DNA from 4 places in the Mesorhizobium sp. M1A.F.Ca.ET.072.01.1.1 genome. Region 1 is predicted to be linked to each of the others. Evidence: predicted binding sites of a transcription regulator. Region 1 holds the regulator's gene; each other region holds the start of a gene.
What was found. Region 1 encodes PhoB, which activates phosphate uptake and scavenging genes when phosphate is short. Its sites were predicted from a motif close to TGTCATNNANCTGTCAT; they were not measured.
Positions count from the first base shown of each region.

Region 2: a site for PhoB is predicted at 4,694-4,710, ahead of ppk2 (polyphosphate kinase 2). Genes of this name have one in related genera too.
Region 3: a site for PhoB is predicted at 3,536-3,552, ahead of EOA32_RS18020 (LTA synthase family protein). Genes of this name have one in related genera too.
Region 4: a site for PhoB is predicted at 3,677-3,693, ahead of EOA32_RS31055 (acetoacetate decarboxylase). Genes of this name have one in related genera too.

Region 1 is NZ_RZSF01000138.1:80-8,620, reverse strand. It holds gene EOA32_RS19355 (CHASE domain-containing protein) at 1-650, opposite strand, end outside; gene EOA32_RS19350 (ATP-binding cassette domain-containing protein) at 782-1,582, opposite strand; gene EOA32_RS19345 (sugar ABC transporter permease) at 1,595-2,959, opposite strand; gene xylF (D-xylose ABC transporter substrate-binding protein) at 3,197-4,237, opposite strand; gene EOA32_RS19335 (ROK family transcriptional regulator) at 4,586-5,821, shown strand; gene phoB (phosphate regulon transcriptional regulator PhoB) at 6,138-6,827, opposite strand; gene phoU (phosphate signaling complex protein PhoU) at 6,847-7,551, opposite strand; gene pstB (phosphate ABC transporter ATP-binding protein PstB) at 7,572-8,375, opposite strand; partial or broken gene EOA32_RS19315 (phosphate ABC transporter permease PtsA) at 8,372-8,541, opposite strand, start outside.
Region 2 is NZ_RZSF01000089.1:243-8,783, reverse strand. It holds gene EOA32_RS14895 (enoyl-CoA hydratase/isomerase family protein) at 1-648, opposite strand, end outside; gene EOA32_RS14890 (DUF2066 domain-containing protein) at 816-1,631, shown strand; gene hemB (porphobilinogen synthase) at 1,809-2,840, shown strand; gene EOA32_RS14880 (dihydrofolate reductase family protein) at 2,987-3,634, shown strand; gene ppk2 (polyphosphate kinase 2) at 3,677-4,597, opposite strand; partial or broken gene EOA32_RS14870 (aldo/keto reductase) at 4,862-5,904, shown strand; gene EOA32_RS14865 (glycosyl transferase family 90) at 5,943-6,914, opposite strand; gene EOA32_RS14860 (GntR family transcriptional regulator) at 7,029-7,694, opposite strand; partial or broken gene EOA32_RS14855 (MFS transporter) at 7,814-8,541, shown strand, end outside.
Region 3 is NZ_RZSF01000122.1:5,078-13,618, forward strand. It holds gene rplI (50S ribosomal protein L9) at 1-246, opposite strand, end outside; gene rpsR (30S ribosomal protein S18) at 456-704, opposite strand; gene rpsF (30S ribosomal protein S6) at 704-1,198, opposite strand; gene EOA32_RS18020 (LTA synthase family protein) at 1,559-3,505, opposite strand; gene fabD (ACP S-malonyltransferase) at 3,763-4,704, shown strand; gene EOA32_RS18030 (ribbon-helix-helix protein, CopG family) at 4,733-4,936, shown strand; gene fabG (3-oxoacyl-[acyl-carrier-protein] reductase) at 5,010-5,747, shown strand; gene EOA32_RS18040 (acyl carrier protein) at 6,061-6,297, shown strand; gene fabF (beta-ketoacyl-ACP synthase II) at 6,332-7,594, shown strand; gene mltG (endolytic transglycosylase MltG) at 7,698-8,541, shown strand, end outside.
Region 4 is NZ_RZSF01000344.1:48-6,163, forward strand. It holds partial or broken gene EOA32_RS31040 (efflux RND transporter periplasmic adaptor subunit) at 1-772, opposite strand, end outside; gene EOA32_RS31045 (TetR/AcrR family transcriptional regulator) at 920-1,453, shown strand; gene EOA32_RS31050 (patatin-like phospholipase family protein) at 1,618-2,778, opposite strand; gene EOA32_RS31055 (acetoacetate decarboxylase) at 2,771-3,553, opposite strand; gene EOA32_RS31060 (3-hydroxybutyrate dehydrogenase) at 3,770-4,558, shown strand; gene EOA32_RS31065 (sulfurtransferase/chromate resistance protein) at 4,725-5,543, shown strand; partial or broken gene chrA (chromate efflux transporter) at 5,540-6,116, shown strand, end outside.

The DNA.
Region 1 (8,541 bases):
GTCGAGGAGCGGCTGGCATCGATGACGTCCGGGGCCGTTTCCACGTTCAGCCGCACGAAGACCAGAAATCCGGGGAAGGTCTGCTCCAGCCCTTGTCCCTGGCCAAGTTGAACGAGCCCGCTGGCATGCTGCTGGTCGTCGGCCATGGCCTTCTCGATTGCCGCCCGCCGTGCCGGGTCGCTGAACATGTCGAAGCCGATGATCGACTGGTTGGAGGTATCGAGCGGCTCGAAAAGCACGATGGGCGTGCGCCATTGCTGCTGCGTGATGGCCGGATAGACCGGGTGGGCCGAACCGCGAGCGCGCAGGATGTCGCGCTCGAGCGTGGCCTCGTCGCCGGCCTTGGCCAGCCTCAGGAAGCCGATGCCGCGCAGTCCGGCGAAATTGTCGTCGATGTCGAGCGCGGTGAGGAAGGCCTTGAACTCGCCGCGTGTGATATCGCCGTTTCGAGCATCGAACAGCGCCTCGGTCGAGCGCAGCAGCGACAGATGCAGGTCGATGCGGCTCTCAATGCGGTTGAGCGCATCGTCGGCGGTTCCCTCGAACTTGATGCGCGCCGCCTCCTGGGTCGCGAAATAGGCGAACCCCGCCATCGTCAGGCTGATCAGCGCGACGGCGATGAAGGCGACGATCGGGAAAAGCTTTTTCAATGCAGGGTGCGGCCCATGGACGGTTGGCCACCTTTATGGGCAAGTCTCCGCGCCAATACAATGGCAAGGCCAACCCAACGCCGCGATTGGCTCATCAAACAAGTCGCAAATTAGCCAACCAATTTATGGTCTTAGGCCGCGATTTTCAGCGCTCCCGGGCCTGGCATGGCGCCCGGCGGGCACTTGCCCAGAATGATCATGCCGAGCACCTCGTCCTGGGTCACGTCGCTGGTGCGCGCCGTGCCCACGACCTGGCCGTTCTTCATGACGCAGACCCTGTCCGCCAGCTCGAACACGTCATGGATGTCGTGGCTGATCAGGAAGATGCCGATGCCGTCGGCCTTGAGCTGCCGCACCAGTTCGCCGACCTGGGCCGTCTCCTGAGGGCCGAGCGCTGCCGTCGGCTCGTCCATGATCAGGATTCGCGCGTTGAACAGGATCGCGCGCGCGATCGCCACCGACTGCCTCTGTCCGCCGGACAGCTTGATCACCGGCTCCTTGAAGCGCTGGAAGCGCGGATTGAGCCGGCCCATCACCTTGCGCGCTTCGGCCTCCATGGCGACGTCGTCGAGCGTGCCCCAGGCGGTCATCAACTCGCGGCCGAGGAACAGATTGGCGGCGGCGTCGACATTGTCGGCAAGCGCCAGCGTCTGATAGATCGTCTCGATGCCGTATTTCTTGGCGTCGCGCGGGTTGGAGATTGCTGCCTCCTCGCCGTTGACGAAGATCTGCCCGGCATCGCGCTTGTAGGCGCCGGACAGTATCTTGATCAGCGTCGACTTGCCGGCACCGTTATGGCCGAGCAGCGCCACCACTTCGCCGGGGAAGAGATCGATGGAGGCGTCGTCGACGGCGCGAATGCCGCCGAAGGCGATCGAGATGTTGCGCATGTCGACCAGCGCGGCGCCGGCGGGAGCGTTCTTGTCTGCCATGATGCTGCCTCCTCACACCCGCTTGCGGTAGATGGTGTCGAGCCAGACCGCGATGACCAGCACGGCGCCGACGACGATGCTTTGCAGCGGCGAATCGACGCCGAGGAGCACCATGCCGGACTGCAGCGACTGCATCAGCAGCGCCCCAAGCATAGCGCCGAGCACGGTTCCCGAGCCGCCGGCGAGCGAGGTGCCGCCGATCACCGCCGCGGCGATGACCAGGAGCTCGTCCAGCGTGCCGAGCGCATTGGTCGATGAATTCTGCCGCGCCGACGAGATCGCCGCGGCGATCGTCGCCAGCACGCCCATGATCATGAACACCTTCATGGTGATCCAGCGCGTGTTGATGCCGGCAAGGTTGGCCGCTTCCGGATTGCCGCCGATGGCAAAGACATAGCGGCCGAAGCGAGTACGCTTGGTGATGAAAGTCATGACGAGGCCGACGGCGATGGCCATCAGCACCGGAATGGCGATGCCGTGGGCAATGAACAGGCCGCCTTCGGGGACGGTGAGGTTTTTGGCGGCGGCATAGCGGTTCACGATGCCGACCGGCCACGGATAGGAATTGGCCAGCCACACCGCGCCCATGATGACTGCGCAGGTGACCGCGCCGAGCAGCGTCTCGGCCCAGATCGGACGCAGCGGGAAACGGAAGCGCTTGCGCTGCACCCTGCCGTTGAACAGCGCAAACACCACGGCAACGCAGGCGACGATCCCGACGATCCAGCTCCATTTGGCGCCGATCGAGCCGGCCGGTCCGCCGCCCATCAGCTGGAAGGTGGCGTCGAGCGGCGCCACCGTCTGGCCGCTGGTGACCCACCAGGCAGCACCGCGCCAGACCAGCAGCCCGCCAAGCGTCACGATGAAGGCCGGCACTTCGAGATAGGCGATGACGAAGCCCTGGAAGGCGCCGATCAGCAGGCCGAGCGCCAGGCCGATCAACAGTGCCAGCACCCAGATCCAGGGATTGCCAAGCTCGAGCCCAACCATTCGCACCAGGAAATGCACTTGGGCAAAGCCCATCACCATGCCGATCAAACCCTCGGCGGATCCGACGGAGAGGTCGATGTTGCGCATGACGATGACCAGCACCATGCCGGAAGCCATGATGGCCACGGCCGAGGTCTGCACCGACAGGTTCCACAGGTTGCGCGGCGTCAGGAACGTTCGGCTGTCGAAATCGAGCGGATTGACGCCGAGCCGCAGGCTCGAGATGACATGCAGGCCGATCCAGATGATCAGCAGCGCACCGACCATGCCGAGCATGCGGGTGTCGAGCTCGGTCGCCTTGAGGAAGCGCCCGACGGTGCTCAGTTCGGAAGCCCGCGCGCGATCCGCCGCCGGGTTTGCCGGCGTATCAGAGGTCGTGTCGGTCATGATCTCCTCCCACCGGCTTGCCGTCTGGCGCGGATGCCGGACCACGATGCTAGAGCAATTCCAGGAAAAAGTGCGTAGCCGCCTGGAATTGCGCGGAAACAAACGGCTGGAGCAGTTCGGCGATCCTGCCGGACAGTGAACTGCCCCAATGGTCTCCGGCTTCAGTACGCCCGAAAGCCTTTGGAGAAACGCCGCGGCCGTTGGGCCGCGGCGCTGCGTTTGAACCTGACGGCCAGCTTAGTTGCAGACCGCGACGCTGCCGGCGGCAACGCCCGCGCAGACTTCATCCTTCTTGATCCAACCCGCGTCGATGACGAGGTTGAGATTATCCTTGGTGATTGCGACCGGGGTCAGGAACAGCGACTTGACGGTGTTGCCGCCAGGCGTCGTGAAGTCCTTGGCGCCCGCGATGTCGGTCATCTTCTTGCCGTCGGCGAGCTGCGAGGCGATCTCGGCGGCGTGCTTGCCGAGCTCGCGCGCGTCCTTCCACACCGACACCGTCTGGGTGCCGAGCGCGATGCGGTTGAGCGCGGCATGGTCGCCGTCCTGGCCCGAGACCGGAACGGTGCCGGCCAGCCCTTGCGCCGTCAGCGCCGCGACGACGCCGCCGGCGGTGCCGTCATTGGCCGCCACCACCGCGTCGACCTTGTTGTCGTTGGCGGTCAGGAACTGCTCCATGTTCTTCTGCGCGTTGGCGGGCAGCCAGCCGTCGGTATAGGCCTCGCCGACATTCTTGATCTTGCCGCTGTCGATGGCTTCCTTCAGCACTTCCATCGAGCCGGAGAACAGGAAATCGGCATTCGGGTCGGCGCCCGAGCCCTTGATAAAGACGTAATTGCCCTCGGGCTTGGCCTTGAACACCTCGCGGGCCTGCATGCGGCCGACTTCCTTGTTGTCGAAGGTCAGATAAAACACGTCCTTGTTTTCGATCAGGCGGTCGTAGCCGACGACCGGAATGCCTTCGTCGAGTGCCTTCTGCACCGCCGGCCCGATCGCCGAGGCGTCCTGCGCCAGGATGATCAACGCATTGGCGCCCTGCGAGATCAGGCTTTCGACGTCGGTCAGCTGCTTGCCTGGATTGGACTGTGCGTCGGCGGATATGTACTTGTCGCCGGCGGCCTCGATCGCCTTCTTCATCGCCGCTTCGTCGGTCTTCCAGCGCTCTTCCTGGAAATTGGACCACGAGACGCCGATCACCTTGTCCTTCGCCTCGGCGACCGACGCCAACGTCAACGACATGACGACCCCCGCCAGCATGGCGGCTGCGAATCTCTTCATGATATCCTCCCTGCGCCCCTCGCGGCGCGACCCAGATTGGCCCGAAGACCATGCAAAGGCTTTTTTTCGAGCCTCGAAAAAATACTGATCCAAGGCTAGGGCGCTGTCAACTGCAATTCTGACGGTTTTTGACGTGTCGCGTACTTTTTTTCGAGACCCGTAATAAATAATGACAGTGCCGACCGCTTCTGCCACTATCGGGGAACAGTTCGGAGGAGGCGCAGCCCGCGTCCACCGAAACTTGTAAAAACCCGGACGGTTCGGGTGCCGGCGTCCGGGTGAATCGATCTGGCGCGTCGCCGGGTCCTGTGCATGATCGAGAGGCCGCGCTGACTGGGAGGAGAAAAAATGTCGGTCGGAATCCGCCACGACGATCTGCGCCGGCGCAACCGCGCCATGGTGCTCTCGGCCCTGCGCCGGGCCGGCCAGCCGTCGCGCACGGAAATCGCCGCGACCACCGGGCTCAGCCATTCGACCATTTCGGCGATCTCTTCCGACCTGATCCAGGAAGGCATCCTGGCCGAGAGCAAGCCGAGCGAGACCGCGTCTCTGAAGCGCGGCCGGCCACAGGTGGGCCTCGCGCTCAAGCCTGAGGCGGCAGCGGTGGTAACGGTGGTGCTGTCGCTCAATTTCCTCTCGGTCGCCGTTATCGATTATGCGGGCCAGGTCATCGCCGAGGAGCAGCGCCGCCTCGATACGCTCACCATGCCGCGCGACGAGCTGATCGGCGAATGCTTGGCGATCGTGCGGCGCCGGCTGGACGATCCGGACCTCGACGTCGGCAGCGTCGCCCGCATCGCCATGGGCATCCAGGGCATCACCGATTCCCATGCCCGCGCCATGCTATGGTCGCCGATCACGCCGCTGACCGACATTCCCTTCGCCGACATCCTGGAAAAGGAATTCGGCATTCCGGCCACCATGGAAAACGACTGTAACATGATGGCGGTGGCGCTGCAGTGGCGCGATCCCGACCGCTATCGCGACAATTTCATCGCCATCCTGCTCTCGCACGGCATCGGCATGGGCCTGGTTCTGAAAGGCGAGCTGTTCACCGGCACACATTCTTCCGGCGGCGAGTTTGGCCACATGATCCATCGCCCGGGCGGCGCGCTCTGCCGTTGCGGACGCCGCGGCTGCGTCGAGGCCTATGCCGGCAACTACGCCATCTGGCGCAGCGCCATGAAGATGAGCGAGGACGCCGAGCCGGTCGATGTCGGCGACGCCGACATGCGGGCGCTCGCCGCCAAGGCGCGCGAGACGGATGGCCCGGAGCGCGAGGCCTATCGCCGGGCCGGGGAGGCGCTGGGCTTCGGCCTCGGCAGCCTGTTCGCGCTGATCGATCCAGCGCCGGTCGCCATGGTCGGCGTCAGCGCCGCCGCCTTCGACCTGATCGAGCCGGCGCTGCGCGAGGCGATCGGCCAGACCGCCGGAGGCCAGCATTCAAACTCGATCTCCTTCGATACCGAGCCGAACGAATTGCCGTTGATCCGCGAAGGCTGCGCCGTGCGCGCGCTGACCTTCGTCGACCAGGAGATTTTCGCCCCGGGCGTGCAGGCAAGAGCGGGCAAGAACGTGGCCTGAGCAGCTTCGATAGCGATCGTTGGCTTCTGTGCGTCCTGCAGACGGCGGAGATTAGCGAAGGCCCCGCAGCTTCGTCATTCCAGGGCGGAGCAGGAGCGAAGCTCCGTCGCGGAGACCCTGGAATCCATGCCATTACCTCAATCGTCGGATGAGCGGAGCAGAATTTCTGCACCGCCGCGGCGCGTGGAAGTCGCGTGGAGTGTCGGGTCTGCGCCGCGTGGCGACGCTTCGTGCTCCGCCCGTGGACGGCGAAGCACCAGCGTCTCGATAACCCGCCAGCGCAGATAGAACCCGTCAGACCTTCGGTGCCCTGGATCTAGTCTTCCCTGATCGCGTAGCCCGCCCCGCGAATGGTGCGGATCACATCGGGCATCCGGCCGTTGTTGACCGCCTTGCGCAGGCGGCCGACATGCACGTCCACGGTGCGCTCGTCGATATAGATCGTCTCGCCCCAGACATTGTCGAGCAGCTGGCTGCGCGAGAACACCCGGCCGGGATGCCGCATCATGAATTCGAGCAGCCTGAACTCGGTCGGGCCGAGCCGGATCTCGCTCTTCTTGCGGTAGACGCGATGCGATTCGCGATCGAGCACGATGTCGCCGACCTTGAGCACGCTGGACAGCACCTCCGGCTTGGCGCGGCGCAGCAGCGCCTTGACCCTGGCCATGAATTCCGGCGTCGAGAACGGCTTGACCAGATAGTCGTCGGCGCCGGTCGAGAGGCCGCGCACCCTGTCGCTTTCCTCGCCGCGCGCGGTCAGCATGATGATCGGCAGGCGTTCGGTCTCGGGCCGCATCCTGAGGCGCCGGCAAAGCTCGATGCCGGACACCGCCGGCACCATCCAGTCGAGCACCAGAAGGTCGGGCACATTCTCCTGCAGGCGGATCTCGGCCTCGTCGCCGCGCGTCACCACCTCGACCTGATAGCCCTCGGATTCGAGGTTGTAGCGGAGCAGCACCCCCAGCGGCTCCTCGTCCTCCACCACCATGATGCGTGGCGCGATCATTTAGCAGGCACCTTCGCTGTCAGGCCGCCGGCGCCGACATCGCCGTCTCGTCCTGCTTAGGACGATTCGCGGGCAATTGCGTGCCGGTCAGCACATAGTAGGCGTTCTCGGCGATGTTGGTGACGTGGTCGCCGATGCGCTCCAGATTCTTGGCGCAGAACAACAGATGCGTGCAAGCCGTGATGTTGCGCGGATCCTCCATCATGTAGGTCAACAGCTCACGGAAGACGGCGGTGTATTTGACGTCGATGCGCTCGTCGTCGTTGCGGAGCTTGGCGAGCGCCGTGGCGTCGCCGGCCGCGTATTCCTCGATCACGCCCTGGACCTGGATCAGCACCAGCTGCGCCATCGAGTCGATGGAGTGCGACAGGTCGCGCGGCGCGGCGCTGACGCCGACCGAGCCGACGCGCTTGGCGATGTTCTTGGCAAGGTCGCCGATGCGCTCGAGATCGCCGGCCATCCGGATGGCGCCAACGACGTTGCGCAGGTCGTCGGCCATCGGCTGGCGTTTGGCGATCAGCGTGATGGCGCGATCGTCGAGCTCGCGCTGGCGCGCGTCCATGATGGCATCGTCGGAGACCACGCGCTGCGCCAGCGCGTTGTCGGAATTCAGCAGAGCCTTGGTCGACGCGCCGACCATCGAGCCGGCAAGATCGCCCATGTCGCGGATGAGCTGGCTGATCTGCCTCAGATCCTCGTCGAAGGAAGCGACCGTATGGGCCATGGTTATGTCCTCGTATGAACTCAGCCGAAGCGGCCGGTGATGTAGTCCTGCGTGCGCTTCTCGCGGGGCGAGGTGAAAATCTTTTCGGTCCGGTCGAATTCGATCAGCTCGCCGAGATACATGAACGCCGTCTGCCGCGAGACGCGCGCCGCCTGCTGCATGTTGTGGGTGACGATCACGATCGTGTAGTCGGCCTGCAGCTCGTCGATCAGCTCCTCGATCTTGGCGGTCGAGAGCGGATCGAGCGCCGATGCCGGCTCGTCCAGCAGGATGACCTCCGGCTTCACCGCCACCGTGCGGGCGATGCAGAGCCGCTGCTGCTGGCCGCCCGAAAGGCTCTGGCCGCTGGCGTTGAGCTTGTCCTTGACCTCGTTCCACAGCGCGGCGCGCTTCAGCGCCTGTTCGACGCGATTGTCCATCTCGGCCTTGCTTATCTTCTCATACAGCCTGACGCCGAAGGCGATGTTCTCGTAGATCGACATCGGGAACGGCGTCGGCTTCTGGAACACCATGCCAATCTTGGTCCTGAGCAGGTTGAGGTCCTGCGAGCGGTCGAGGATGTTCTTGCCGTCGAGCAGCACCTGGCCTTCGGCGCTCTGCTTCGGGTAGAGCTCGTAGATGCGGTTGAGCACGCGCAGCAGCGTCGACTTTCCGCAGCCCGAAGGTCCGATGAAGGCGGTGACGCTGCGCTCGGGCAGCGACAGGTTGATGTCCTTCAGCGCCTTCGACTGGCCATAGTAGAAGTTGAGGTTCTTGACTTCGATCTTGGCCTTCTCGGCGGTCGTCTCGGCTACGTTCAGGTCGGTGGACAACATCGGTTTCATCTGTCCTCTCTGCGTCCGGTAAGGCTGCGGGCGAAGATGCTCAGCCCGAGAACCGTCAGGGTGATTATGAGTGCGCCCGTCCAGGCCAGTTGCTGCCATTCCTCATAAGGGCTCAGCGCAAACTGGAAGATGGTCACCGGCAGGCTGGCCATCGGCGCGTTGAGAT
Region 2 (8,541 bases), on a different contig from region 1:
TCTTGCGGGTGTGAAGAAATCGCGCAACTCCGCGTTCGCGTCGCCGCTTGTGGCCAGCTCGTCAAGCAGCCCCGCCTGGTCCTCGGCCTTGATCGTGTGGGTGGCGAGGCCCGACCACAGTGCATCACCATAGCGGATGCGGTTTCCTGTCAGCCCCAGATACATGCCGAAGCTGCCGCCGAGATCGGGCAGCAAATGGCTGGCGCCAACATCGGGGAAGAAGCCGATGCCGACTTCCGGCATCGCGAATTGCGCGTTCTCGGTCAGCACGCGGTGCGAGCCGTGGAAGGAAATGCCGACCCCGCCGCCCATGACGATGCCGTCGATCAGCGCGACATAGGGTTTCCTGAAACGGGCGATGCGGGCATTGAGACGATACTCGTCGGCGAAGAAGTCGACCGGCGGCTTGCCGGCGCGGCCCGCCTCGTAAATGTGCAGAATATCGCCACCGGCGGAAAATGCCCTGCCCTCAGCCTTGACGACGACGACGGCGACGCCGGCATCGCCCTCCCAGGCGTCAAGCGCCTTGCCAAGCGCCTTGACCATGCGATGGGTGACGGCATTGAGCGCCTGCGGCCGCGTCAGTGTGACGACGCCCGCCTTGCCTAGACGCTCGAAGCGAATCTCGTCGCCTCCGCCAAAATCCATCGCCAGAGAATCCTCCTCTCCGCCCTTCCAGAGGGATTGAAGTGCTAAAGGCGGCATAGGCATGCGTCAATGGCAGCATCGCCGCGCTGGCGGCCAGCCGCTTCCGGTGTTAGGTAACCGGCAAAGTGTCGCGCGTAGGCGGCGCGACAGATTTCGAGCTAATCGACATGGCTGGGGTTTCTCGTCTCGTTGCTGGATTGGCAGGTCTCCTCTTTCTGGGAGTTGCGCCGGCCGCCGCCGAGGCAGCCTCCGAACTCTACCTGGCGCAGACGATCGTCACCGGCACCGGCGAGCCTAATCGCGAGATCGGCTTCAGGGATTGCCTGGACAAGGTGCTGGTCAAGGTTTCAGGCGATCAGCGGCTGACGCAGAAGCCGGAGATGCTGGCGCTGCGCAATAAGGCGGCTGACTTCGTCCAATCCTTCCGCTACCGCGACCGGCTGGAAGGCGTTCCGATCCATGACGAGCAAGGCACGCATGACCGGCCGCACGATCTCACCTGCCTCTACAAGCCCACAGTCGTCGACAAGCTCCTGGCGCAGCTCGGCAGCAAGCCATGGCAGGGCGAGCGGCCGCTGATTGCCGTCTTCATAACGGCCGAGCAAGGGGCGCGACATTTCGTGCTGACGGCCGACGAGGATCGCGGCCAGTCAATGCGCGAATCCTTTGCCAACGCCACGGCGCCGCTCTCGGTGCATGTCAGCTTTCCAAAGGCTAACCAGCTCGCCGGCCTCGACGACAAGGCGCTGCGCACTGCCGATATGGCAAAGCTCGACCAGCTCGCCCGGCAGGCGGGTGCCGACCGGGCGCTCGCCGGCAGCATCGTATGGAACGACAAGGAACTGGGCTGGATCGCCGACTGGCGGCTGGCCGAACACGGCAAAACCTATCAATGGCAGGTGCGCGGCGTCAGCTTCGACGAGGCTTTTCGCGTGGCTGTGAAGGGCGCGGCACAGATTCTGTCGGGGAATGGACAGCCGTAAACGTCGGCGCTGCCCTTCATCCGCCTGCGCCACCTTTTCCCCGTGAAGGAAGAGGGAAGTGCTCCAGCGCCGGCGATCCCTCCCTCGTTCTTCACGGAAGCAACTGGCACAATCGTGTCGCATTGGTCAGCGGCAGGGGCGCATGGTAAAAGCCGGGACGACAACAGAGTTTTGGCGATGAACAAGTTCACCCCCGCAAAGCCCGCCGGCGCCCGCAGCGTCGACGAGATCACAGGCAGCCGCAGGCTGCGGCGCATGCGCAAGGCCGACTGGTCGCGCCGGCTGGTGCAGGAAAACCAGCTCTCGGTGAACGATCTGATCTGGCCGATCTTCGTCGTCGAGGGCAAAAATGTGCGCGAGCCAATCGCCGCCATGCCGGATGTCTACCGTCTGTCGGTCGACCTCGCGGTGAAGGAAGCGGAGCGCGCCGCCAAGCTCGGCATCCCGGCGATCGCGACTTTCCCCAACATCGAGCTTTCGCTGCGCGACCAGACGGGCTCGCATATCCTCGATCCCGACAATGTCATCAACCGGGCCACCCGCGCCATCAAGGATGCGGTGCCGGAGATCGGCATCATCACCGACGCGGCGCTCGATCCGTTCACCAGCCATGGCCATGACGGCATCCTGCGCGACGGCATCATCGTCAACGACGAAACCGTCGAGCAGGTCACGGCCGCGGCCGTCATCCAGGCAGCCGCCGGGGCGGACATCATCGCGCCGTCCGACATGATGGACGGCCGCATCGGCGCGATCCGCGACGCGCTGGACGCCAACGGCTTCCAGGACGTGGCGATCATGTCCTATGCGACGAAATTCGCCTCGGCCTTCTACGGCCCCTATCGCGAGGCAGTCGGCACCGCCGGCCTGCTCAAGGGCGATAAGAAGACCTATTATATCGACCACGCGAATTCCGATGAAGCCGTGCGCGAGGCCGAGCAGGATCTGGCCGAAGGCGCCGACATGCTGATGGTGAAGCCGGGGCTGCCCTATCTCGACATCATCCGGCGGCTGAAGGACGAGTTCCAGATGCCGACCTTCGCCTACCAGGTGTCGGGCGAATATTCGATGATCAAGGCGGCCAGCGCCAATGGCTGGATCGACGGCGAAAAGGCGATGGTGGAATCGCTTCTCGCCCTCAAGCGAGCCGGCTGCGACGGCGTCCTCACCTATTTCGCGCCGACCGTAGCGGAGATGCTGAGGGGCTAGGCCCAGGCGAAATCTTAAATTCTCGCAGCGTCACCTGGGCGCCGCCCGACGAGACGATCGCTCGCCGGAAAATTCCGCTTGCATTATGCAATCAGTTAAGTTACCCCATGACTGCTTGCAAAATACAACTAGTTCACGAGGCGATCATGTCAAAGCTGCGCGTCAACGCTTTTACCCTGTCGCTGGACGGCTACGGCGCCGGCCCCGATCAGACTCTCGAAAGCCCGCTCGGCGTCGGCGGCGAAGGACTGCATAAATGGATGATCGGCACCCGCACCTTTCGTGAGATGGTGATCGGCAAAGACGGCGGGACCAAGGGCATCGACGACAGCTTCGCCGTGCGCAGTTTCGAGAATGTCGGCGCCTGGATCCTCGGCCGCAACATGTTCGGGCCGGTCCGCGGCGAATGGCCGGACGAGAGCTGGAAAGGCTGGTGGGGTGACAACCCGCCCTATCACGTGCCGGTCTTCGTGCTCACCCATCACAAGCGGGCGCCGATCTTAATGGAAGGCGGCACGACGTTTTACTTCGTCACCGGCGGCATCCATTCGGCGCTCGAACAGGCAAAGGCGGCCGCCAAGGACAAGGATGTGCGGGTCGGCGGCGGCGTCGCCACGATCCGGCAATATCTGAAGGAAAGCCTGATCGACGAGATGCATCTCGCGGTCTCGCCGATCCTGCTCGGCTCCGGCGAGCATCTTTTCGCCGGGCTGGACATGCCGAAGCTCGGCTACCGCTGCACCAGCCAGGTCGCGACCGCCTACGCGACGCATGTGATGATCGGGCGGGCGTAAGCTCGGCTCCCCCTTCTCCCCCTGTGGGAGATGGGGAAGTGCTCAATACTTTTCCGGCACATAAAGCTCGCGCGGCAGCACCTGCCGCTCGTAGGACGGGTTGAAGACGCGCTCCGGCAGCGTGATCTCCTCATGCGGCACGTCTTCGTAAGGCATTTGCTGCAGCAGGTGATCGATGCAGTTCAGTCGGGCCCGCTTCTTGTCGTTGCCTTCGACAATGAACCACGGCGCTTCCTTGATGTTAGTACGGGCGAAGGTCTCTTCCTTGGCCTTGGTGTATTGTTCCCAGCGCACGCGCGACTGCAGGTCCATCGGCGACAGCTTCCACTGCTTCATCGGATCGTGGATGCGCATCAAAAAGCGCATCTGCTGCTCCTCGTCGGTAATCGAGAACCAGTATTTCACCAGCGTGATGCCGGAGCGCACCAGCATGCGTTCGAATTCCGGCACGTCGCGGAAAAACTCTTCGACCTGATCCGCATTAGCAAAGCCCATCACCCGCTCGACGCCCGATCGGTTGTACCAGGAGCGATCGAACAGCACGATCTCGCCGCCCGCCGGCAGATGCGGCACGTAGCGCTGGAAATACCATTGCGATCTTTCACGCTCGGTCGGCGCCGGCAGCGCGACGACGCGGCAGATGCGCGGATTGAGGCGCTGGGTGATGCGCTTGATGACGCCGCCCTTGCCGGCCGAGTCGCGTCCCTCGAAGATCACCACCAGCTTCTTCTTGTGGTAGGCAACCCAGGACTGCAGCTTGATGAGCTCCGACTGCAGACGCAGCAGCTCGCGGAAATAGGTCGTCCGCTCGATGGAGGGCGGATGCGACTTCTTGTAGATCCTGGCGATCTCGAGCGAGAGCGCGGGTTCGGAAATCTCCAGCTCGTAGTCCTCGTCGAGCGTGTCCTCGAGTTCGGCTTCCAGCCAGTCCTTGGCTCCGGAATTCGTCTTGACCTCGTTCATTGCGCAGCTCCTGCCTGTCAGCCACTTTCGCCTCGGATGCGCTCCGGCCGCGGCCGGAAGCACAACTCCGTAAGCCGACTGAGATACAGACGCGCAATGACGGTTTTATTGCGAGCAGGAGCCGGCAACGCTGGACCAGCCGATATGTGATCGGCCCGTATCGATGGCGGGGCGACAAGCCGCCCGATTTGTCCTACAAATACTTCGCCTCTTCCCGGCGCCCGCGACGGCGCGCCTCTTCAAAACAAATCGCAAGGACCTGACATGGAATACCGCACGCTTGGCCGTTCCGGCCTGAAGGTTTCGACTTTGACCCTTGGCACAATGACCTTCGGCGGGACGGGCCCGTTCGCCGCGGTCGGCAATTCGGATCTTTCGCAGGCGAGCCGCATCATCGATACCTGCATCGATGCCGGCATCAATCTCATTGACACCGCCAACGTGTATTCGAACGGCCTGTCGGAGGAGATCGTCGGCGAGGCGCTCGGCGGCAAGCGCAAGAACGATGTGCTCATCGCCTCCAAGGCGCGCATGCGGATCGGAAACGGCCCCAACGACGAAGGCCTGTCGCGCCATCACCTGATTCGGGAATGCGAGAGGAGCCTGAAGCGGCTCAAGACCGACGTGATCGACATCTATTTCCTGCATGAGTGGGATGGGGTCACGCCGCTGGAGGAAACGATCGCTGCGCTCGACACTTTGGTCAGCCAGGGCAAGGTCCGTTATGTCGGCTGTTCCAATTATTCGGGCTGGCAGGTGATGAAGGCGCTCTCGATCAGCGACAGCCATCATCAGCCGCGCTTCGTCACGCAGCAGATCCACTACACGCTGGAAGCGCGCGAGGCGGAGTACGAGTTGCTGCCGATCTCGGTCGACCAGGGTCTTGGCGTGCTGGTGTGGAGCCCGCTGGCCGGCGGCCTGCTGTCGGGCAAATACCGCCGCGACAGCCCGACGGCCCGCAGCTTGGCGGCTGGTCCGAACCGCCGATCCGCGACGAGGACAGGTTGTGGCGGATCGTCGACGTTCTGGTCGAAATCGGCAAGGCGCGCGGCGTTTCGGCGGCACAGGTGGCGCTTGCCTGGCTGCTCGGCCGCCCGGCCGTTTCTTCGCTGGTGATCGGCGCCCGCAACGAAGCCCAGCTCAAGGACAACCTCGCCGCGGCCAGCCTGACGCTGTCCCTGGACGAGCGCCTGCGCCTCGACGACGTCAGCCGGCCGCCGGTGCTTTATCCCTACTGGCACCAGCAGCTCACCGCCAAGAACCGGTTCGGCCCCGCCGACCTGGTGCTCGACCGCAGCGATATCTGAGAATTCGCGCCGTGCTCCGCGCCCGAAAGGCGCGGAGGTCAGCCGGCGATAAAACGCCAGACTTCCGGGTCGGGTTCGACCTGGCCGCTGAGCACGAAATATTTGTAGAGGACGAGCAGCGATACCGCCCGCTCGTCCTTTTCGTTGCTGAACCGGCGGCAATAGGCGTTGGCCGCCGTTATGATGCGTTGGGCTTCCGCCGGGTGCTTTTCGAAATAGGCGATCTTGTCGGCGACGTCCGAAAAATCCGACGCCAGAGGCACGTAGTGGACATCGGCCTCGAGCTCAGCCTCGGCGAACCAGGTTTCGTAGGTCGGCGGCGGCATCAGGCAGAGCGAATTCGAGCTCATGATCCACTTGAGGTTCGTCGCCACGTCATTGCCTTCGAGCGAGACGATGTAGCGGAACTGCCGCTGCTGCGCGATCGTGAGATACGGCTTGCGATAGTTCTCCGGGGCGCTAGGCTTGGGCGAGCCGGCATCGCAAGACGGCAGGTCGCGCACGGCATCGACGAACCGTTTGCGGATCGGATTGTTGAAATGACCGCGCCAGACCGCCATCGGGCGCTTGTCGGCGAAGGACAGATTGTCCTTTGGCATGTTGAAATGGCGGAACTTGTCGAGCTTCATGATCACGGCGTTGCCGTTGTCGTTGCGGATCGGGCGATCCTTGACGATTGATGGCACCGCCGGAACGTCGACGACGTCGCCGAACTCGAGATCGATGAGCAGGTGGCGATCGAAGTAGCGGGCGAACTCCTTCAGGTCGTAATAGTACATGCTCCCGAACTTGGGTATTTGACTGGCGGGCACCGCCGCCGCGCTCGACACGAAGCTATGGTCGAGCCGGTTGTAGTAGTTGACCCGATCACGGACCGTTTTGCTGGAGAGCCGTGCCTGCTCCAGCCGGCGCGCAAGCCGCTGGCGAAAGAGAGCCTGCGGCGCCACATCGCGGGTGATGTTGCGTATGAAATAAAATACCCGCGCTGCGGTGCGTAAGGGCGAGGCCATGCGTCCGTCGTTTAAAGATGTCCGTCGCCTCCTACAGCATTGTGCCGAACATCTTGCAAGCCCGCCCAAGCTGACGAACTTGTTGAAGCTCTAATATTCGACGATGGCCGAGGATCAGGCAGCGACGACGGCAAAGCCCCTGGCGCGCAGGCCGCGCCGCTCGTCATGCAGCGAAGTCACCAGGCGGTCGCGGCTGCCGGCGATGTGGGCCGAGAGCAGCCGTGCCGCCTTTTCGGCGTCACCCTTTCGCACGGCAGCCAGGATGGCGTGGTGCTCGGCCCAGGCGCGGCCAAGCGCCGCCTCGTCGCGCACTTCCAGCCAACGCGCGCGGGACAGCCTCGTCATTGCATCGCGGACTCCCCTAAGCAGGAATTCATTGCCGGAAAGCCTGGCCAGCTCGATGTGAAAATCCAGACCAACGCGGTGCCATTCCTCGCGCGGCGTACCGGCGTCGCAGGAATCGAGCATCGCCGCGATCACCTCGATCCCGCTGCGATCTTCCAGCGACGCCGTCAACCGCACCGCCGCCACCTCGACCGCCTCGCGGTAGACGGCGATCTGGCCGAGCTCGGCGAGATTGATCGGCGCCACCGTCCAGCCGCGGCCGTCACGAGCGATCAGCCCTTCGGTCTCGAGGCGCAGCAGCGCCGCCCTGACCGGGGTGCGGGAGGCGCCGAAGCGGCTTTCGACCCAACGCTCGGTCAGCCGCTCGCCCGGGCCGATCTCGAGCCCGAGGATCATTTCGCGAAGCTGCCTTTCGACATTCTGCATTTGCGACATTTGTCGTTCCGCTCTTCGGCGCCGCATTGACAGCGGCGGGGCTGAGGTTCATGACGGATACCGATCTGGTATCCCAAAATGGTATCCGGAACAATCCCGGACAACCAAGTAGGCATGACATGGCAGAAAACAGCACCCAGAGCGGCTACAATATCCATTGGCGACGCAATCTCGCCGTCTGCTTCGCCGGCTCGTTCAGCACGCTGATTGCCATGACGCTGCTGTTGCCGTTCCTGCCGCTTTATGTCGAACAGCTGGGTGCCAAAGGGCACGCGGCAATCGTGCAATGGTCAGGAGTTGCTTACGGTGCCACCTTCTTTGCCGCGGCGCTGGTCGCCCCTCTGTGGGGGCGGCTCGGCGACCGTTACGGCCGCAAGCTGATGCTGGTGCGCGCCTCGTTCGGCATGGCGATCTGCATGTCGCTGACCGGTATGGTCGAAAGCGTCTGGCAATTGGTGTTGCTGAGGCTCCTGATCGGCTTTGCCGGCGGCTACTCCTCGGGATCGACGATATTGGTGGCGATGCAGACGCCAAAGGAGCGCTCCGGCTGGGCGCTCGGCGTGCTGTCGGCCGGCATCACGGCCGGCTCGCTGGTCGGACCGCTGCTTGGTGGCATGCTGCCGCCGCTGATCGGCATCCGCGCCACCTTCCTGTTGTCGGGCGCTGTCATCTTTCTCGCTTTCCTGGCCACGACTTTCCTGATCAAGGAAAACCCGCCGGCTCCCAAACCTGTCTCGTCGGCAAAGCCGAAGAGCGGCTGGGCACAGATTCCCGACAAGCGCCCGGTCGTCGCGATGCTGACGACCGGCATGCTGCTCGCCTTTGCAACCATGTCGATCGAGCCGAT
Region 3 (8,541 bases), on a different contig from region 1:
CGAGCGCACGACGATGAAGCTCTTGCCGTCGAGCTTCTCGGCGATCTGCGAAGCCTCCGACTTGCGCTCGAGGTTGCGGGCTTCGAGCTGGGCGCGCTGGCCCTCGAACTTCTTCTTGTTGGCTTCGTTGGCGCGCAGCGCCTTGCCCTGCGGCAGCAGGAAGTTGCGGGCGAACCCATCCTTGACCTTGACGGTTTCGCCCATCTGGCCGAGGCGGGAAATGCGCTCGAGGAGAATGACTTCCATGGTTTCGTTCCTTTGGTTTGGCGCCATCGCGGATGACGGCGGATTCCTTTGGGAACAGGTCAGGAAGCAAATGGCGTCTTCGCCGGTGTCGCTGTCCTGCCTGTTTCGGCACTTAGAGGTTTATGGCCTCAACTCGGGATTTGAGCCTGCCCATCGCGGCGCCCGTCGCCGTGGGCCGAAGCGGGCGGCAAGCCGCCCGCATCAATAGCTTAGCGAACCACGTAGGGCAGCAGGCCGAGGAAGCGGGCGCGCTTGATCGCCTTGGCGAGCTCACGCTGCTTCTTCTGGCTGACGGCGGTGATGCGCGACGGCACGATCTTGCCGCGCTCCGAAATGTAGCGCTGCAGCAGACGCACGTCCTTGTAGTCGATCTTCGGAGCGTTGGCGCCGGAGAACGGGCAGGTCTTGCGGCGGCGATGGAACGGGCGCCGGGTCGGGATCTGGTTGATGTCGACCATTATTCTGCACCCCCTTCAACGTTTTCGCGCGGACGGCGCGGACCACGGTCGCCACCATCACGGTCGCCGAACGAACGCGGGCCACGGTCGCCGCGATCGCGATCGCCGAACGAACGCGGGCCACGGTCGCCACGGTCGCGGTCGCCGAAGCCGCCGCGCTCGGAGCGCTCTTCGCGCTTCTGCATCATCGCCGAGGGGCCTTCCTCATGCGCTTCGACCTTGATGGTGAGGAAGCGCAGCACGTCTTCCGACAGGCCCATCTGGCGCTCCATTTCGTTGAGCGCGGCCGGCGGGCAGTTGATGTCCATCAGCGTGTAGTAAGCCTTCCGGTTCTTCTTGACCCGGTAGGTGAGGGACTTCAGTCCCCAGTTCTCGATCCGGCCGACCGATCCGCCATTGGCGGCGATGACGCCCTTGTACTGTTCGACAAGCGCATCAACCTGCTGCTGCGACAGGTCCTGCCGGGCAAGAAACACATGTTCGTAAAGAGCCATTATGTTTTTCTGCCTTTCTTCGTTTCTCTCACCGGCCCTCGCGGCTAAGCCTCTGCAACTTGTCTGACCCGGTCGCAAAGGCGCGCGGGGAAGAAAGGAGCATCACGAGACGGTCGAGAGCGGAGACACGGGAGGCCCAAAGCGCTTCTGGCTTCATGACGCGGCCCTCTAAGGCCACGGCCCTCCGTTCAGCCCCCAGCAAGGACCGGCAGATTGCCGGCGTCTATACATCAATTCGTGAGGAAGGCAAGGGCGGGAGAGAGGGCCGGCGGCTCCGCAGTGTCGCAGGCCTGGCGGCGCTTGCGGGAATTGGCTGACCCCGCGGGCCGCAGGTCGGCCATTCGTCGGAAGGCGATCCACTCAGCTCATATGCGCGACGAGCGGGACTACCGTCTCGGGGAAGAAGTCGGGCGCGACCCGGCGCTTGCCGAACATCATATCGTACTGGATCAGCCGGAAGTCGTTGATCTTCGGATCGATCTTCTTCTGCCTAGCCCAGTCGGGCGTCGCCTCGCCGGAGGGCGACAGCAAAAGGTTGCGGTCAACCACCCGGTAGTGCTCGCGCAGCGCGCCGAGGAAGCCGGTGTAATAAGGGTGGGTGATCCCGGCCGTGGTAAGGATATGATAGGGCAGGAAGGCGGGGCTCACCGAGCCCAGATTCTCGACCGGACCGGAGCGGTTCGACCAGATGATCAGCGGCGTGTCGTGATGCTCGAGCGCTGCCTCGGGCGTCGGCTCCTTGCGCGGCGCGACATTGTCCTTGAGGAAGCCGGTCTCGACATAGACCGGGCCGAGCGGCGGCAGGTGGTCGCCGAAGAAGGCGATGATGGTCGGCCGCTCGCGCTTCTTCGCCCAGTCGATCAGGCGCTGCAGGCCGCGATCGGCGTCGGCCGAGCCTTCGGCATAGGAGAGCAGCGATTCCCGCGCCCAGGTGCTGATCGGCGCGTCGACGCTATGGGTCGGATTGTAATAGCGGTAGGGCTCGTAGGGCCCGTGGTTCTGCAGGCTGACCGCGAACAGGAATACCGGCTCTTCGCTGGCATCGGCCTCGCGCATGATCTCGTCGGTCATCGCCGCGTCGGAGGCCAGCGGCCCGCGCTTTTCCATCGGCGGCAGCGTCTCTTCCGAGCGGAAGTCGCTGAAGCCGAAATCGGCGTAGACGGCGCCCCGGTTCCAGAACCAGTTGGTGCCCGGGTGGATGGCGCGCGCCCTATAGCCTTCGCTCTTCAGGAAAGTCGCCAGCGACGGCGTCGGCGTGCGCACATATTGCTGATAGGGAATCGAGCCCGCCGGCAGGAAGGCGTTGGAGAAGCCGGTCAGCGCCTCGAACTCGATATTGGCGGTCATGCCGCCGAATTCCGGCGAGAACATCGAGCCCGAGCGCAGCGCGCGCACCGTCGGGATCGGATCGGGCTTGATGCTGACGCCGGGAAGCTCCGTCGGATCCCAGAAGGATTCGCTCATCACCACGATGATATCGGGCTTCTGGTCGGGCACCGAGGCGGCAACCCCGGGACGCGCGATCGCATCCATCGTCTTCTCGGAATAGCCGGGCGGGGCCGAGACATGCGCCATCGGCACGTTGAGCGCGAAGGCGAGCGCGAAGCCGTTGGAGGCATAGTTCTCCTTCTGGTCCCACATGATCGGGATGATCTGCAGCCTGTCGCGCGTCCACGAGAAGGTGGCGTAGTCCATGATCGAGACGAAGAAGGCGAGCAGCGGCACGGCAAGCGTCAAGCGCGCCAGCCGTCCCTTGCGGCTGAGGATCGGCACACGCCGGCGCCAGAGCCGCCAGCCATAGACGAGCAGCGCGAGGCTGGCGACGATCGCCGCCGCAAGCAGCACTGCCGTCCAGGGGCGCTCGCGCACCAGAAGCGGCATCAGCGCCATGATCTGGCGGGCATAGAGGAAATCGGTCGGGTAGAGCGGATCGCCAAGATAGTGCGATTTCTGGTGACCGACAAAGGCCAATGCCAATGTCACCGGCGCGACGATCATCAGGCTTTGATGGCTGCGGCCGAGTATGGCGTCGAGCCCGATCAGCACCAGCGAAAAAACGATGATGGTGGTCCAGCCGGGCTTGAAGGGCTGCAGGAAGAAGTCGACTGTGCCGAAGAAGTCGCCGCGCACAATCCATTCGATGGCGAACACCAGAAGGGCGGAGGCAAGCAGCGTCGCCAGGCCGTAGCGGACAATCGGCCATCTGCGCCCCGGCAGATAGCCGGTGGACGGATCGTCTTCCAAAAATTGCGGCGCGGGTTTGGCCGCGCCTTTCCTGATCCTAGCCACTTTGCTTCCCCGGCCCATGTCACGCGTCTTCCACTCGCGTCACGCCACTGTCATCGAAATGTCACACAAAGCTAGCGCCTGTGGCGGAAATAAGAAGAGCCAGCAAACGATTCGTGAGCGGTTTTCATCAGGTGTGATCGCCAAAAAGCCTTTCAGAACAGGGAACTCGGCCGTTGTCCCGGCTGGAACAGTCGCTGAACTGGCGCTTGCGGGCTTGACTTGGCCGTCCGCCTTGCGCCAGAGGCAGGGAAAAACCAGCTGCTGGAGACGCTAACATGGCCGTCGCATTCACCTTTCCGGGACAGGGCAGCCAGGCCGTCGGCATGGGCAAGGACCTCGCCGATGCCTTTCCCGAAGCGCGCCATGTCTTCGAGGAAGTCGATGAGGCGCTCGGCGAGAAACTGTCGAAGCTGATCTGGGAAGGGCCGGAAGAAACGCTGACGCTGACGGCCAATGCCCAGCCGGCGCTCATGGCGGTGTCGCTGGCGGCCGTAAGGGCGCTGGAATCGCGCGGTTTTTTGTTGAACGGCAAGGTGGCTTATGTCGCCGGCCATTCGCTCGGCGAATATTCGGCGCTTGCCGCAGCCGGCTTCGTATCCGTGGCCGATGCCGCGCGGCTGTTGCGCACCCGCGGCAACGCCATGCAGGCGGCGGTGCCGGCGGGCGAGGGCGCCATGGCCGCCATCATCGGGCTGGAGCAGGCCGATGTCGAAGCCGCCTGCGCCGAAGCGGCACAAGGCTCTGTCTGTCAGATCGCCAACGACAATGGCGGTGGCCAATTGGTGATTTCCGGCGCCAAGGCGGCCGTCGAACTGGCGGCGAAGCTCTGCACCGAAAAGGGTGCCAAGCGGGCGCTGATGCTGCAGGTCTCGGCACCTTTTCACTCGGCATTGATGACGCCGGCCGCCGATATCATGCGCGAGGCGCTGGGCGGGGTCGCGAAAAGCGCGCCGGTGGTTCCCATCGTCTCAAATGTTTCGGTCACGCCGACCAGCGACCCGGATGAGATTGCCCGCCGCTTGGTCGAGCAAGTCGTCGCCCGCGTGCGCTGGCGCGAGACGGTGGAATGGTTCGGCGCCAAAGGTGTCGCGACGCTTTACGAGGTTGGCGCCGGCAAGGTGCTGTCGGGCTTGGCGCGACGCGTCAACCGCGATATCGCGACCGGCGCCATCGGCACGGCGGCGGAAGTCGAGGCGGCGCTGGCTGCTTTAGGATAAACAGGGAACTCTTGCCGGCAGGTGCGGCATTCTTACTTCCATCCGTCTTTCTCCCGAATTCGAGCATCGCCTCGACGATCTCTTGGCGATGACTGGTCGAAGCAGAGCCGAATACCTGCGTCAATTCGTTGAGCGTGGACTCGAAGATCTCGAGGACTATTACCTGGCTGCGGAAGTGCTGGAGCGGATCAGGCCTGGTGAAGAATCGGTCGTGAGCGCCGAGAACTTCTGATATGGCCTGGACAACGTGACAAATGCGGAACGAGGGTCGCTCGCGGGGCGTCCGGAAGAATGAGGTTGAAGCAATGTTCGAACTGACCGGCCGTAAGGCGCTCGTCACCGGTGCATCGGGAGGCATCGGCGAGGCGATCGCCAGGGTGCTGCACAGCCAGGGCGCGATCGTCGGCCTGCACGGCACCCGCGTCGAGAAGCTGGAAACGCTGGCCGGCGAGCTCGGCAACCGCGTAAAGCTCTTCCCGGCGGATCTGACCAACCGCGACGCGGTCAAGGCGCTCGGCCAGAAGGCGGAGGCCGATCTCGAAGGCGTCGACATCCTGGTCAACAATGCCGGCATCACCAAGGACGGCCTGTTCGTGCGCATGTCGGACGCCGACTGGGATTCCGTGCTCGAGGTGAACCTGACCGCCGTGTTCCGTCTCACTCGTGAGCTCACCCATCCGATGATGCGCCGCCGCCATGGCCGCATCATCAACATCACCTCGGTGGTCGGCGTCACCGGCAATCCCGGCCAGACCAATTACTGCGCCTCCAAGGCCGGCATGATCGGCTTTTCCAAGTCGCTGGCGCAGGAGATCGCCACCCGCAACATCACCGTCAACTGCGTCGCCCCGGGTTTCATCGAATCGGCCATGACCGACAAGCTCAACGACAAGCAGAAAGAAACCATCATGGCGGCGATTCCCACCCGGCGCATGGGCACCAGCGCCGAGGTTGCCTCGGCCGTCGCCTATCTCGCGTCCAATGAGGCGGCTTATGTCACCGGCCAGACCATCCACGTGAATGGCGGCATGGCGATGATCTAGGGTATTTGAGATTCAGGTGATGCCGGCCTGCAAACGGCGGCTTCCTGCGCTTCCGCTCCGGCCCTCGCAAGCCGCCATTTTCGGCTCGGCTTGAGCTGAATCTCACAATCTGGGCGACCGAGCTCCGGGCGCCTGTGAAAACAGCCATTTCGGCTTGGACGCCCGCTGTTTTTCGTGTAATGCGGCCGGCAACCCGGCGGTTCGGGCAAAAACCGGTCCTGTGGCGTTGCGTTTCCCACAAGACCATCTTTCAGCTTGATTAGCGGCATTCCGCCCGCTAACGAAGACAACACAACGTAAGACGAGGCCCCAAATGAGTGACACCGCAGAGCGCGTCAAGAAGATCGTCATCGAGCATCTCGGCGTCGATGCCGACAAAGTGACGGAGCAGGCGAGCTTCATCGACGATCTGGGCGCGGACAGCCTCGATACGGTCGAACTCGTGATGGCGTTCGAAGAAGAGTTCGGCGTCGAGATTCCAGACGACGCCGCCGAGACCATCCTGACTGTCGGCGATGCCGTGAAGTATATCGATAAGGCCTCGGCCTGAGGCTTTCCGCGGGTATCGCCGGGGAGGACCTGCGATGAGGCGAGTCGTCGTCACGGGCCTTGGCCTGCTTTCGCCGTTCGGCATGGGTGTCGAGCACAGCTGGAAGGAACTGCTTTCCGGCCGCAGCGCCGCCTGCCGCATCACCGAATTCGAGGTGGACGACCTTGCCTGCAAGATCGCCCACGTCATTCCGCGCGGCGACGGCTCGAACGGCACCTTCAATCCCGAGGCCGTGCTCGAGCCGAAGGAACTGCGCAAGATCGGCGACTTCATCCTCTACGGCATCGCGGCGGCCGACGAGGCGCTGGCCGATTCCGGCTGGAAGCCCGAGACGCATGAGGACCAGTGCGCCACCGGCGTGCTGATCGGTTCGGGCATCGGCGGCATCGACGGCATCGCCGAGAACGCGATGATCCTGAAGGAGCGCGGCCCGCGCCGCATCAGCCCGTTCTTCATCCCCGGACAGATCATCAACCTGGTCTCCGGCCAGGTTTCCATCCGGCACGGGCTGAAAGGCCCGAACCATGCTGTCGTCACCGCCTGTTCGACGGGCGCGCACGCCATCGGCGATGCCGCGCGTCTGATCATCTGGGGCGATGCCGACGTCATGGTGGCCGGCGGCGCCGAAGCGCCGATCACCCGGCTTTCGATGGCAGGTTTCGCCGCGTGCCGCGCGCTCTCCACCGAGCGCAACGATGCGCCCGAGATCGCTTCGCGCCCATATGACCGCGACCGCGACGGGTTCGTCATGGGCGAGGGCGCCGGCGTCGTCGTCCTGGAAGAGCTCGAACACGCCAAGGCGCGCGGCGCAAAGATCTATGCCGAGGTCACCGGCTACGGCCTGACCGGCGATGCCTATCACATCACCGCCCCGGCCGAGGACGGCGACGGCGCCTTCCGCTGCATGACGGCGGCGCTGAATCGGGCGAAGCTCTCGCCCGCCGACATCGACTACATCAATGCGCACGGCACCTCGACCATGGCCGACACGATCGAGCTCGGTGCCGTGGAGCGGCTGGTCGGCAATGCCGCTTCCAAGATCTCGATGTCGTCCACCAAGTCGTCGATCGGTCATCTGCTGGGCGCTGCGGGCGCCGCGGAAGCGATCTTCTCGATCCTCGCCATCCGCGACAACATTGCCCCCGCCACCATCAACCTCGACAATCCGGAACGCGAGACGGCGATCGATCTCGTGCCGAACAAGCCGCGCCAGCGCCAGATCGATGTGGCGCTGTCGAACTCCTTCGGCTTCGGCGGCACCAACGCCTCGCTCGTCTTCCAACGTTACGATGGCTGAACATTCAGCATACCGGCAGGTCCGCCGCCTGCCGTCATTTTTGCCAAATTTGCCCCTACACTTCGGCTAGGGGATTCGTTGCAAGATCAGACGGTAGGGCGCCATGAATACAAATCCGGGCGGCGGTGGAGAATTCGGACAGCGTCAGGCGCAAGGACCGATCGTGCCCAAGACAGCCGCCGAGGCGCTGCGCCCCGAGGCTGGCACGCCGCCGCCGTCGAAACGCTCGCGCGCGTCGCGCAGCCAGGTCGTCGTATTTCTGAATTTCTTCCTTTCGTTGGTCATCCTGGTCGTGCTTGCCTCGGGTGCCGCACTCTATTTCGGCATGCAGGCCTTCATTGAGCCGGGCCCGTCCGCCAATGGCGACACCTTCATGGTCAAGCCGAACGCCGGCGTTCAGGAGATCGCCGACCAGCTGGAGCGGCGCGGCCTGGTCAGCGATGCGCGCATCTTCAGGCTGGGGGTGCGTGCCACCGGCAACGATTCCGCGCTGAAGGCCGGCGAATACGCCATCAAGCCGCGTGCCTCGATGCGCGACATCATGGAGCTGTTCAAGAGCGGCAAGTCGGTGATGTATTCGCTGACCATCCCAGAGGGGCTCACGGTTGAGCAGGCGCTGCAGCGCGTGGCCGAGCAGGAGGCGCTGACCGGCGACATGCCGGCGGCCATGCCGCCCGAGGGCAGCATCGCGACCGACACGCTGCGCTTCACGCGGGGCGCCACCCGGCAGCAGATGGTCGAAAAGCTGGTCGCCGACCAAAAGAAGCTGGTCGAGGACGTCTGGGCGCATCGCGCGCCCGACCTGCCGATCGCCAATATGGAGGACTTCGTCATCCTGGCCTCGATCGTCGAGAAGGAGACGGGCAGGGGCGACGAGCGCTCGCGCGTGGCCGCGGTCTTCCTCAACCGGCTCGCCAAGGGCATGCGGCTGCAGTCGGATCCGACCA
Region 4 (6,116 bases), on a different contig from region 1:
CGACCTCGCCGCGGATCGACACCAGCCGGCTTGCCGGGTCGATCTTGGGATCGATGCCGCGGATGGAGCCGGCAAAGGACATGTCGGCAGCGTTGCTGCCGATCCGCACCGTCTGGCCGATCTTCAGCAGCGGCAGCTGCTGTTCGGGCACGGTGAAGTCGACCCGCATCGTGTCCAGATCCTGGATCGTGACGACTGAGTTGCCGGGCGCCAGATATTGGCCAATGTCGATCTTCGGAATGCCGACCGTCCCGGTGAAGGGAGCTGCGAGTTGCTTTTGGTCGAGCACGGCTTGCAGCTTGTTCACTTGCGCGGCCGATGCGGTCGCCGCCGCGCGCGCGGCATCAAGCGTAGCGTCGGTGCCGACGCCACGCCGCTGCAATTCCAGCGCGCGGGTCAGCGCCGCCTGGTCGGATGCTGCCTGAGCCTTCTGTGCCACCAGATCGGCCTTCTCGACGGCATCGTCGAGCTGCAGAAGCACAGCGTCGGCCGCAACCTTCTGGTTGGCGTGGAAGAGGATGTCCTTGACGATGCCGGCGGTCTCGACGGTCAGGTCGACGCCGCGCACGGCGTTGACGGTGCCGATCGCCTCGACGCCGGGCGTCCAGTTCGAAGGCTTCGCCACGATGGTCGACACTGTCGCCGCCGGCGGTTTCATGGTGGCGAAAAACTGCTTGATCGCATTGTCGCGAAACAGGTTGAAGCCGACGATGCCGGCGCACACCACGGCGAGCAGCAGCAGAATTCCGGTGATGATGAAGAAGCGCTTCACGGATAGTTCCCCTCGAGCCGGCAACCGGCAACGTCAATTGCCGGGACACATATCGACGATAAATCCCGATTTCAAATTGCGGGCGCCTTACTGTACCGTCTGGACGGTCTTGTCAATTCCACAAGGCCTAATGTAAGGGAAGGCGTGATGAAAGCTCGCAGGGCAAACTCGCGCGACAGGATACTTGCAGCGGCAGCCGACGTGGCGCGCGAGGCGGGCCCGGGAAGCCTGTCGCTCGACGCCATCGCCAATCGGGCCGGCGTGTCGAAGGGCGGTCTGCTCTACAATTTCCCGACCAAGGCCAAGCTGATGCAGGGGCTGGTCGAGAATTACCTCAGTGCTTTCGAGCAGGCGCTCGAAGAACGCACGGCCGAGGCAAGCGATGAAAGCGCGCTCGCGGCCTACATACGGCTCTCGGCCGATGATTGCGAGAAGCCGAAACCTTCGGCCTCCTGGATGTTCTCCGCGATCGCCGAGGATCCGGAATTCCTCACGCCGATCGAAGCGTTCAAACGGCAGCTGTTCGAAAGGCTGAAGGGGGAAACGGACGACCTCGGCTCGCTGCTGGTTTGTTTCCTCGCCATCGAGGGGCTACGCAGCATGAATCTTTTCGATTCAGACGTGCTGTCGCAGCAGGAGCACAAGCTCCTGGTTTCCTCGCTTCTCAAGATAGCCGGATAGGTCGCAGGCTCACATCAGCGGCGGCAAAGACGCTGAGACAAAGACGGCGCCTTTCGCGGCGCTCTCTTCATTTGTATCCAGTGCGTGGAGCGAGCGCTCACCGGTACGCAAAAAGACCGCCGGATTTTTCCGACGGCGCGGTCATAGTTGCCGAATGAAAGGTATCAGGTCGGGTCTTCGCGATGCAGGTCGTGGATGGCGACGCCTTCGACATTGGTCGGCAGCATCAGCCACTGCTTGTGACGCAGCGTCCGTTCGGTGTCCTCGAGGCCCATCTCCCAGTGCTCGCGCATCGAGGTGCCCGAGAACTCATAGTCCTTGGCGTGGCCTTCGTAGCCTTTGTGCTGGTAGATCAGGTGGACGATGTTGACCACGCCGGCGTCGGAATAGTCGGCAATCAATTCCTTCTCGCCCTCTATCAGAAATTCCGGCGGAACGCGCTTCAGTGCATCGAGCAGCTTCATCTTCAGCGCATGGATGCGCTGGAAATTGTCGGTGTTCTGGCGCGTGCGGCTGGAATACATGATGTCCTTGTGACGCGACAGCACGTCGGCCATGCCGCGCGGCAGCACGCCGCGAGCGCTGAACAGGTCGACCTGGAAGACCAGCGAGGTGCGGTCCTCTTTCTGGTCGAGCAGATATTGCAGCGGCGTGTTGGAGACGATGCCGCCGTCCCAGTAGTACTCGCCCTCGATGCGGATCGAGGGGAAGGCCGGCGGCAGCGCGCCGCTCGCCATGATGTGCTCCGGTCCGATGCGCACCTTGTCGGTGTCGAAATAGACGAAGTTGCCGGTCCTGACATTGACGGCGCCGACACTCAGCCGCTTTTTACCGTCGTTTAGAATGTCGAAGTCGATCAGGCTTTCCAGCGTGTCCTTCAGCTCGGCGGTGTCGTAGAAGCTGGTAGCGCCTTCCGCCCCCGGCAGCTGGAACCAGGGATTGGGATGGCGTGGCTTGAAGAAGCCGGGCTGGCCCATAGTCATCGTCATCCACGAAGAAGTGCGGTTGCGGATGTCGCGATAGATGTCGCCTTCGGGCGTATAGGCCCAGATCTTCCGGCCCGAGACCGTCTGCCAGAACTGCTCCAGCCGCTGCAGGCGCCGGCTCGGCTCGTTGCCGGCGATGATCGATGCGTTGATCGCGCCGATCGAGACGCCGGACAGCCAGGTCGGCTCGCAGCCGGCGTCGGAGAGCGCCTGATAGACACCGGCCTGATAGGCGCCCAGCGCGCCGCCCCCCTGGAACACCAGGGCGATGCGGTCGTATTGCGCCGTTATTTCCTCGATGGTGGCGGCTGCCGTGTTTTTTGGGGTGCGTTCAAGCACGAGCCTTCTCCGGCTGGATTGCGCTGGTCGCGGACCGGCCGGCGAGATAGTCGTGAACGACCTCGCCCAGTCCGAGCGTCAGATCGGCGATGAAGTGGACGGCCGAGACCACCTCCACTACCGGCAGCTTGGCGACGTCGGCCATGACGTGCGGCCGAAGGTCGAGCGCGGCCGGCGCCGTCCAGGCTTCCTTCAGCGTCACGTCGGTGAGGTAGTAACGGACCAGCTCGCAGATGCGCGGGCTGCCGTCGACATGCGGGATGATCTTGACCAGAAAGTTTGGCGCGGCGAGCGAGGCGAGCACCTGGTCGTGGTCGGCCTCGCGGTGCTTGTAGCCCATGGTGCCGGTGGCGCAGAGCACGCTGCCATAGTGGAGGGTGCCGACCACCACTTCGCCCTCATGCACGATCTTGGGGCTGGCCAGCTTCTTCGGGAATCCCCAGAGCTCGCGGCCGCCGGCGATCGGCGCGTCGTCGTCGAGATACATGGAATGGACATAGCCGCCATGTTGTCCGCCGAAGCGCACAGGAATCACCTGACCGGTCTCGGTATAGTCGCCGAAGCCGGTCGAATCCGGCATGCGGATGAACTCATACTTGACCAGCGGCTCATCGATCTCGAGCGGCTTCGGCACGACGGCTTCCAGCGCCTCGCGCGTCGTGCGGTAGGTGATGATGATGTATTCGCGGTCGAAGAAACGGTAGGGGCCTGGCGGAAAGGAAGGGTTGGTAAGCGGCATCGCATAGGCGCGCTTCACGACTTCGGCGATTTCCAAGCTGTTCACCCTTCAGGAATGACACACGCGACACGCACAGGGATTATGTTGCACGGCACCATGACAGTGCCATGTACGCCCTAGGACCGCCAGCTTCCTGTCGCTCGAACTGCATCACAACATTGTAATCGCACCGAAATACGGGCATGGCATTGTTATGTTGCGGCGCACAAACTATGTGGTCAACAGTCCCTCCCTCCACGTGCGAGATCTGCCATGGGTTCCCTGTCTTCCAAGAATGCGCTCGTCACTGGCTCGACCAGCGGCATCGGCCTTGCAATCGCCCGCGCCTTTGCCGCCGAGGGCGCCAACATCACCATCAACGGCCTGGGCGATGCCGCGGCGATCGAAAAGGAGCGCGCCGGCATCGAGAGGGATTTCGGCGTCAAGTGCCGCTATTCCGGCGCCAACATGATGGACGGCGCGGCGGTCACCGCCATGATCCGCGAGGCCGAGGAGGCGTTCGGCAGCCTTGACATCCTGGTCAACAATGCCGGCATCCAGCATGTCGCGCCGATCGACGAGTTCCCCGACGACAAGTGGGAAGCAATCATCCGCATCAACCTGCTTGCCGCCTTCTATGCCATCAAGGCGGTGCTGCCGGGCATGAAGAGCCGCAAATGGGGCCGCATCATCAACACGGCCTCGGCGCATGCGCTGGTCGCCTCGCCGTTCAAGTCGGCCTATGTCTCGGCCAAGCACGGCATTGCCGGCCTGACCAAGACGGTGGCGCTGGAAGTCGCGCAGGATGGCATCACCGTCAATGCGATCGCGCCCGGATATGTCTGGACGCCGCTGGTCGAGAAGCAGATCCCCGACACGATGAAGGCGCGCGGCATGACCGAGGAACAGGTCAAGCACGATGTGCTGCTTGCCGCGCAGCCGACCAAAGAGTTCGTCAGCGTTGAGGAACTGGCGGCACTGGCGCTGTTCCTGTGCTCGGATGCGGCCAAGCAGATGACCGGCACAACCCTGCCGATGGATGGCGGTTGGACGGCGCAGTAAGTGCAGCCTCCAAAGAAGGTGCGGGGCCGCGCCTCCCTCGACAAGAATTCTTGACAATCGTAGGGGAGCGTTCCAGCATCCTGGCTAAGGGGTTCCCCGCGACGACCCCGTGAGGCGTCAGCCCAACGATCGCGTCCAAACTCTCTTCGTTCAGGAGGTGGACGCCATGCCGTCAACAACTCAGATCACAGTGCCGCAGCTTGCCCGACTGGTCGGCTTGCCGGATGCACCTCGTCTCGTCGACGTACGCATCGACGACGACTTTCAAGCCGATCCGCGGCTGCTGCCGGCTTCTTACCGGCGCGACTTCAGAACCGTCTCGACCTGGGGGGCCGACTTCTCCGGATCCAAGATCGTGGTCATCTGCCAGCGCGGAGAGAAGCTCTCGCAAGGCGTTGCCGCGTGGCTGCGCCACGAGGGCATTCCGGCGGAATCGTTGGAAGGCGGTTTCGCGGCCTGGGCCGCCGCCAAGGCGCCGTTAGTCGCGGCCGACGCCATTCCGCCCCGCGACGGGAAGGGTCGCACCGTATGGGTCACACGTTCCCGGCCGAAGGTCGATCGCATCGCCTGCCCCTGGCTGATCCGGCGATTTGTCGATCCTGGCGCCGTGTTCCTGTTCGTCGACCCGGCCGAGGTGCCCCTGGTCGCGGACCGCTTCGCCGCGGTGCCCTTCGACATCGAAGGCGTGTTCTGGAGCCATCGCGGCAATCATTGCACCTTCGACACGATGATCGAGGAGTTCGGCCTGCGCACCGAGGCGCTCGATCGTCTGGCGCTGATCGTGCGCGGCGCGGATACAGCGCGTCTCGACCTGGTGCCGCAGGCTGCCGGGTTTCTCGCCGCGTCGCTCGGCCTGTCGCGCATGTTCCGCGACGACCTGGAACAGCTCGAAGCCGGCATGCTGCTCTATGACGCTTTCTTCCGCTGGTGCCGCGACGCCACGGACGAGACGCATAACTGGCCGGCTGGGGGTAAGCAACAATGACCGTGCTTGCCAAGGACAGCGCCGCGCAGCCGGTCGGTGTCCCGGCTGTGCCGACCTTCAGTGAAGCGACGCGGCTATGGGCCAAGATCGGCCTGCTCTCTTTCGGCGGGCCGGCCGGGCAGATCGCCCTGATGCACAAGGAACTGGTCGAGGAGCGCCGCTGGATCGGCGAGGAGCGGTTCCTGCATGCTCTGAACTACTGCATGATTCTTCCGGGTCCCGAGGCGCAGCAGCTTGCCGTCTATATCGGCTGGCTGCTGCACCGGACGGCCGGCGGCCTCGTCGCCGGGACATTGTTCGTGCTCCCGGGCGCACTGGTCATGCTTGCCTTGAGCAGTTTCTACATGCTCTATAACGACGCGCCGGTCATCGAGGCGCTGTTCTTCGGCATCAAGGCGGCGGTGCTGGCGGTCGTCGTCGAAGCGGTGATCCGCATCGGCAAGCGGGCGCTGAAGAACCGGGTCATGGTGGCCATCGCGGTGGCGGCCTTTCTCGCCATCTATGTCCTCAAGCTGCCGTTTCCGCTGATCGTGCTTGCGGCGGGACTCATTGGCTGGGTCGGCAATCGCTTTG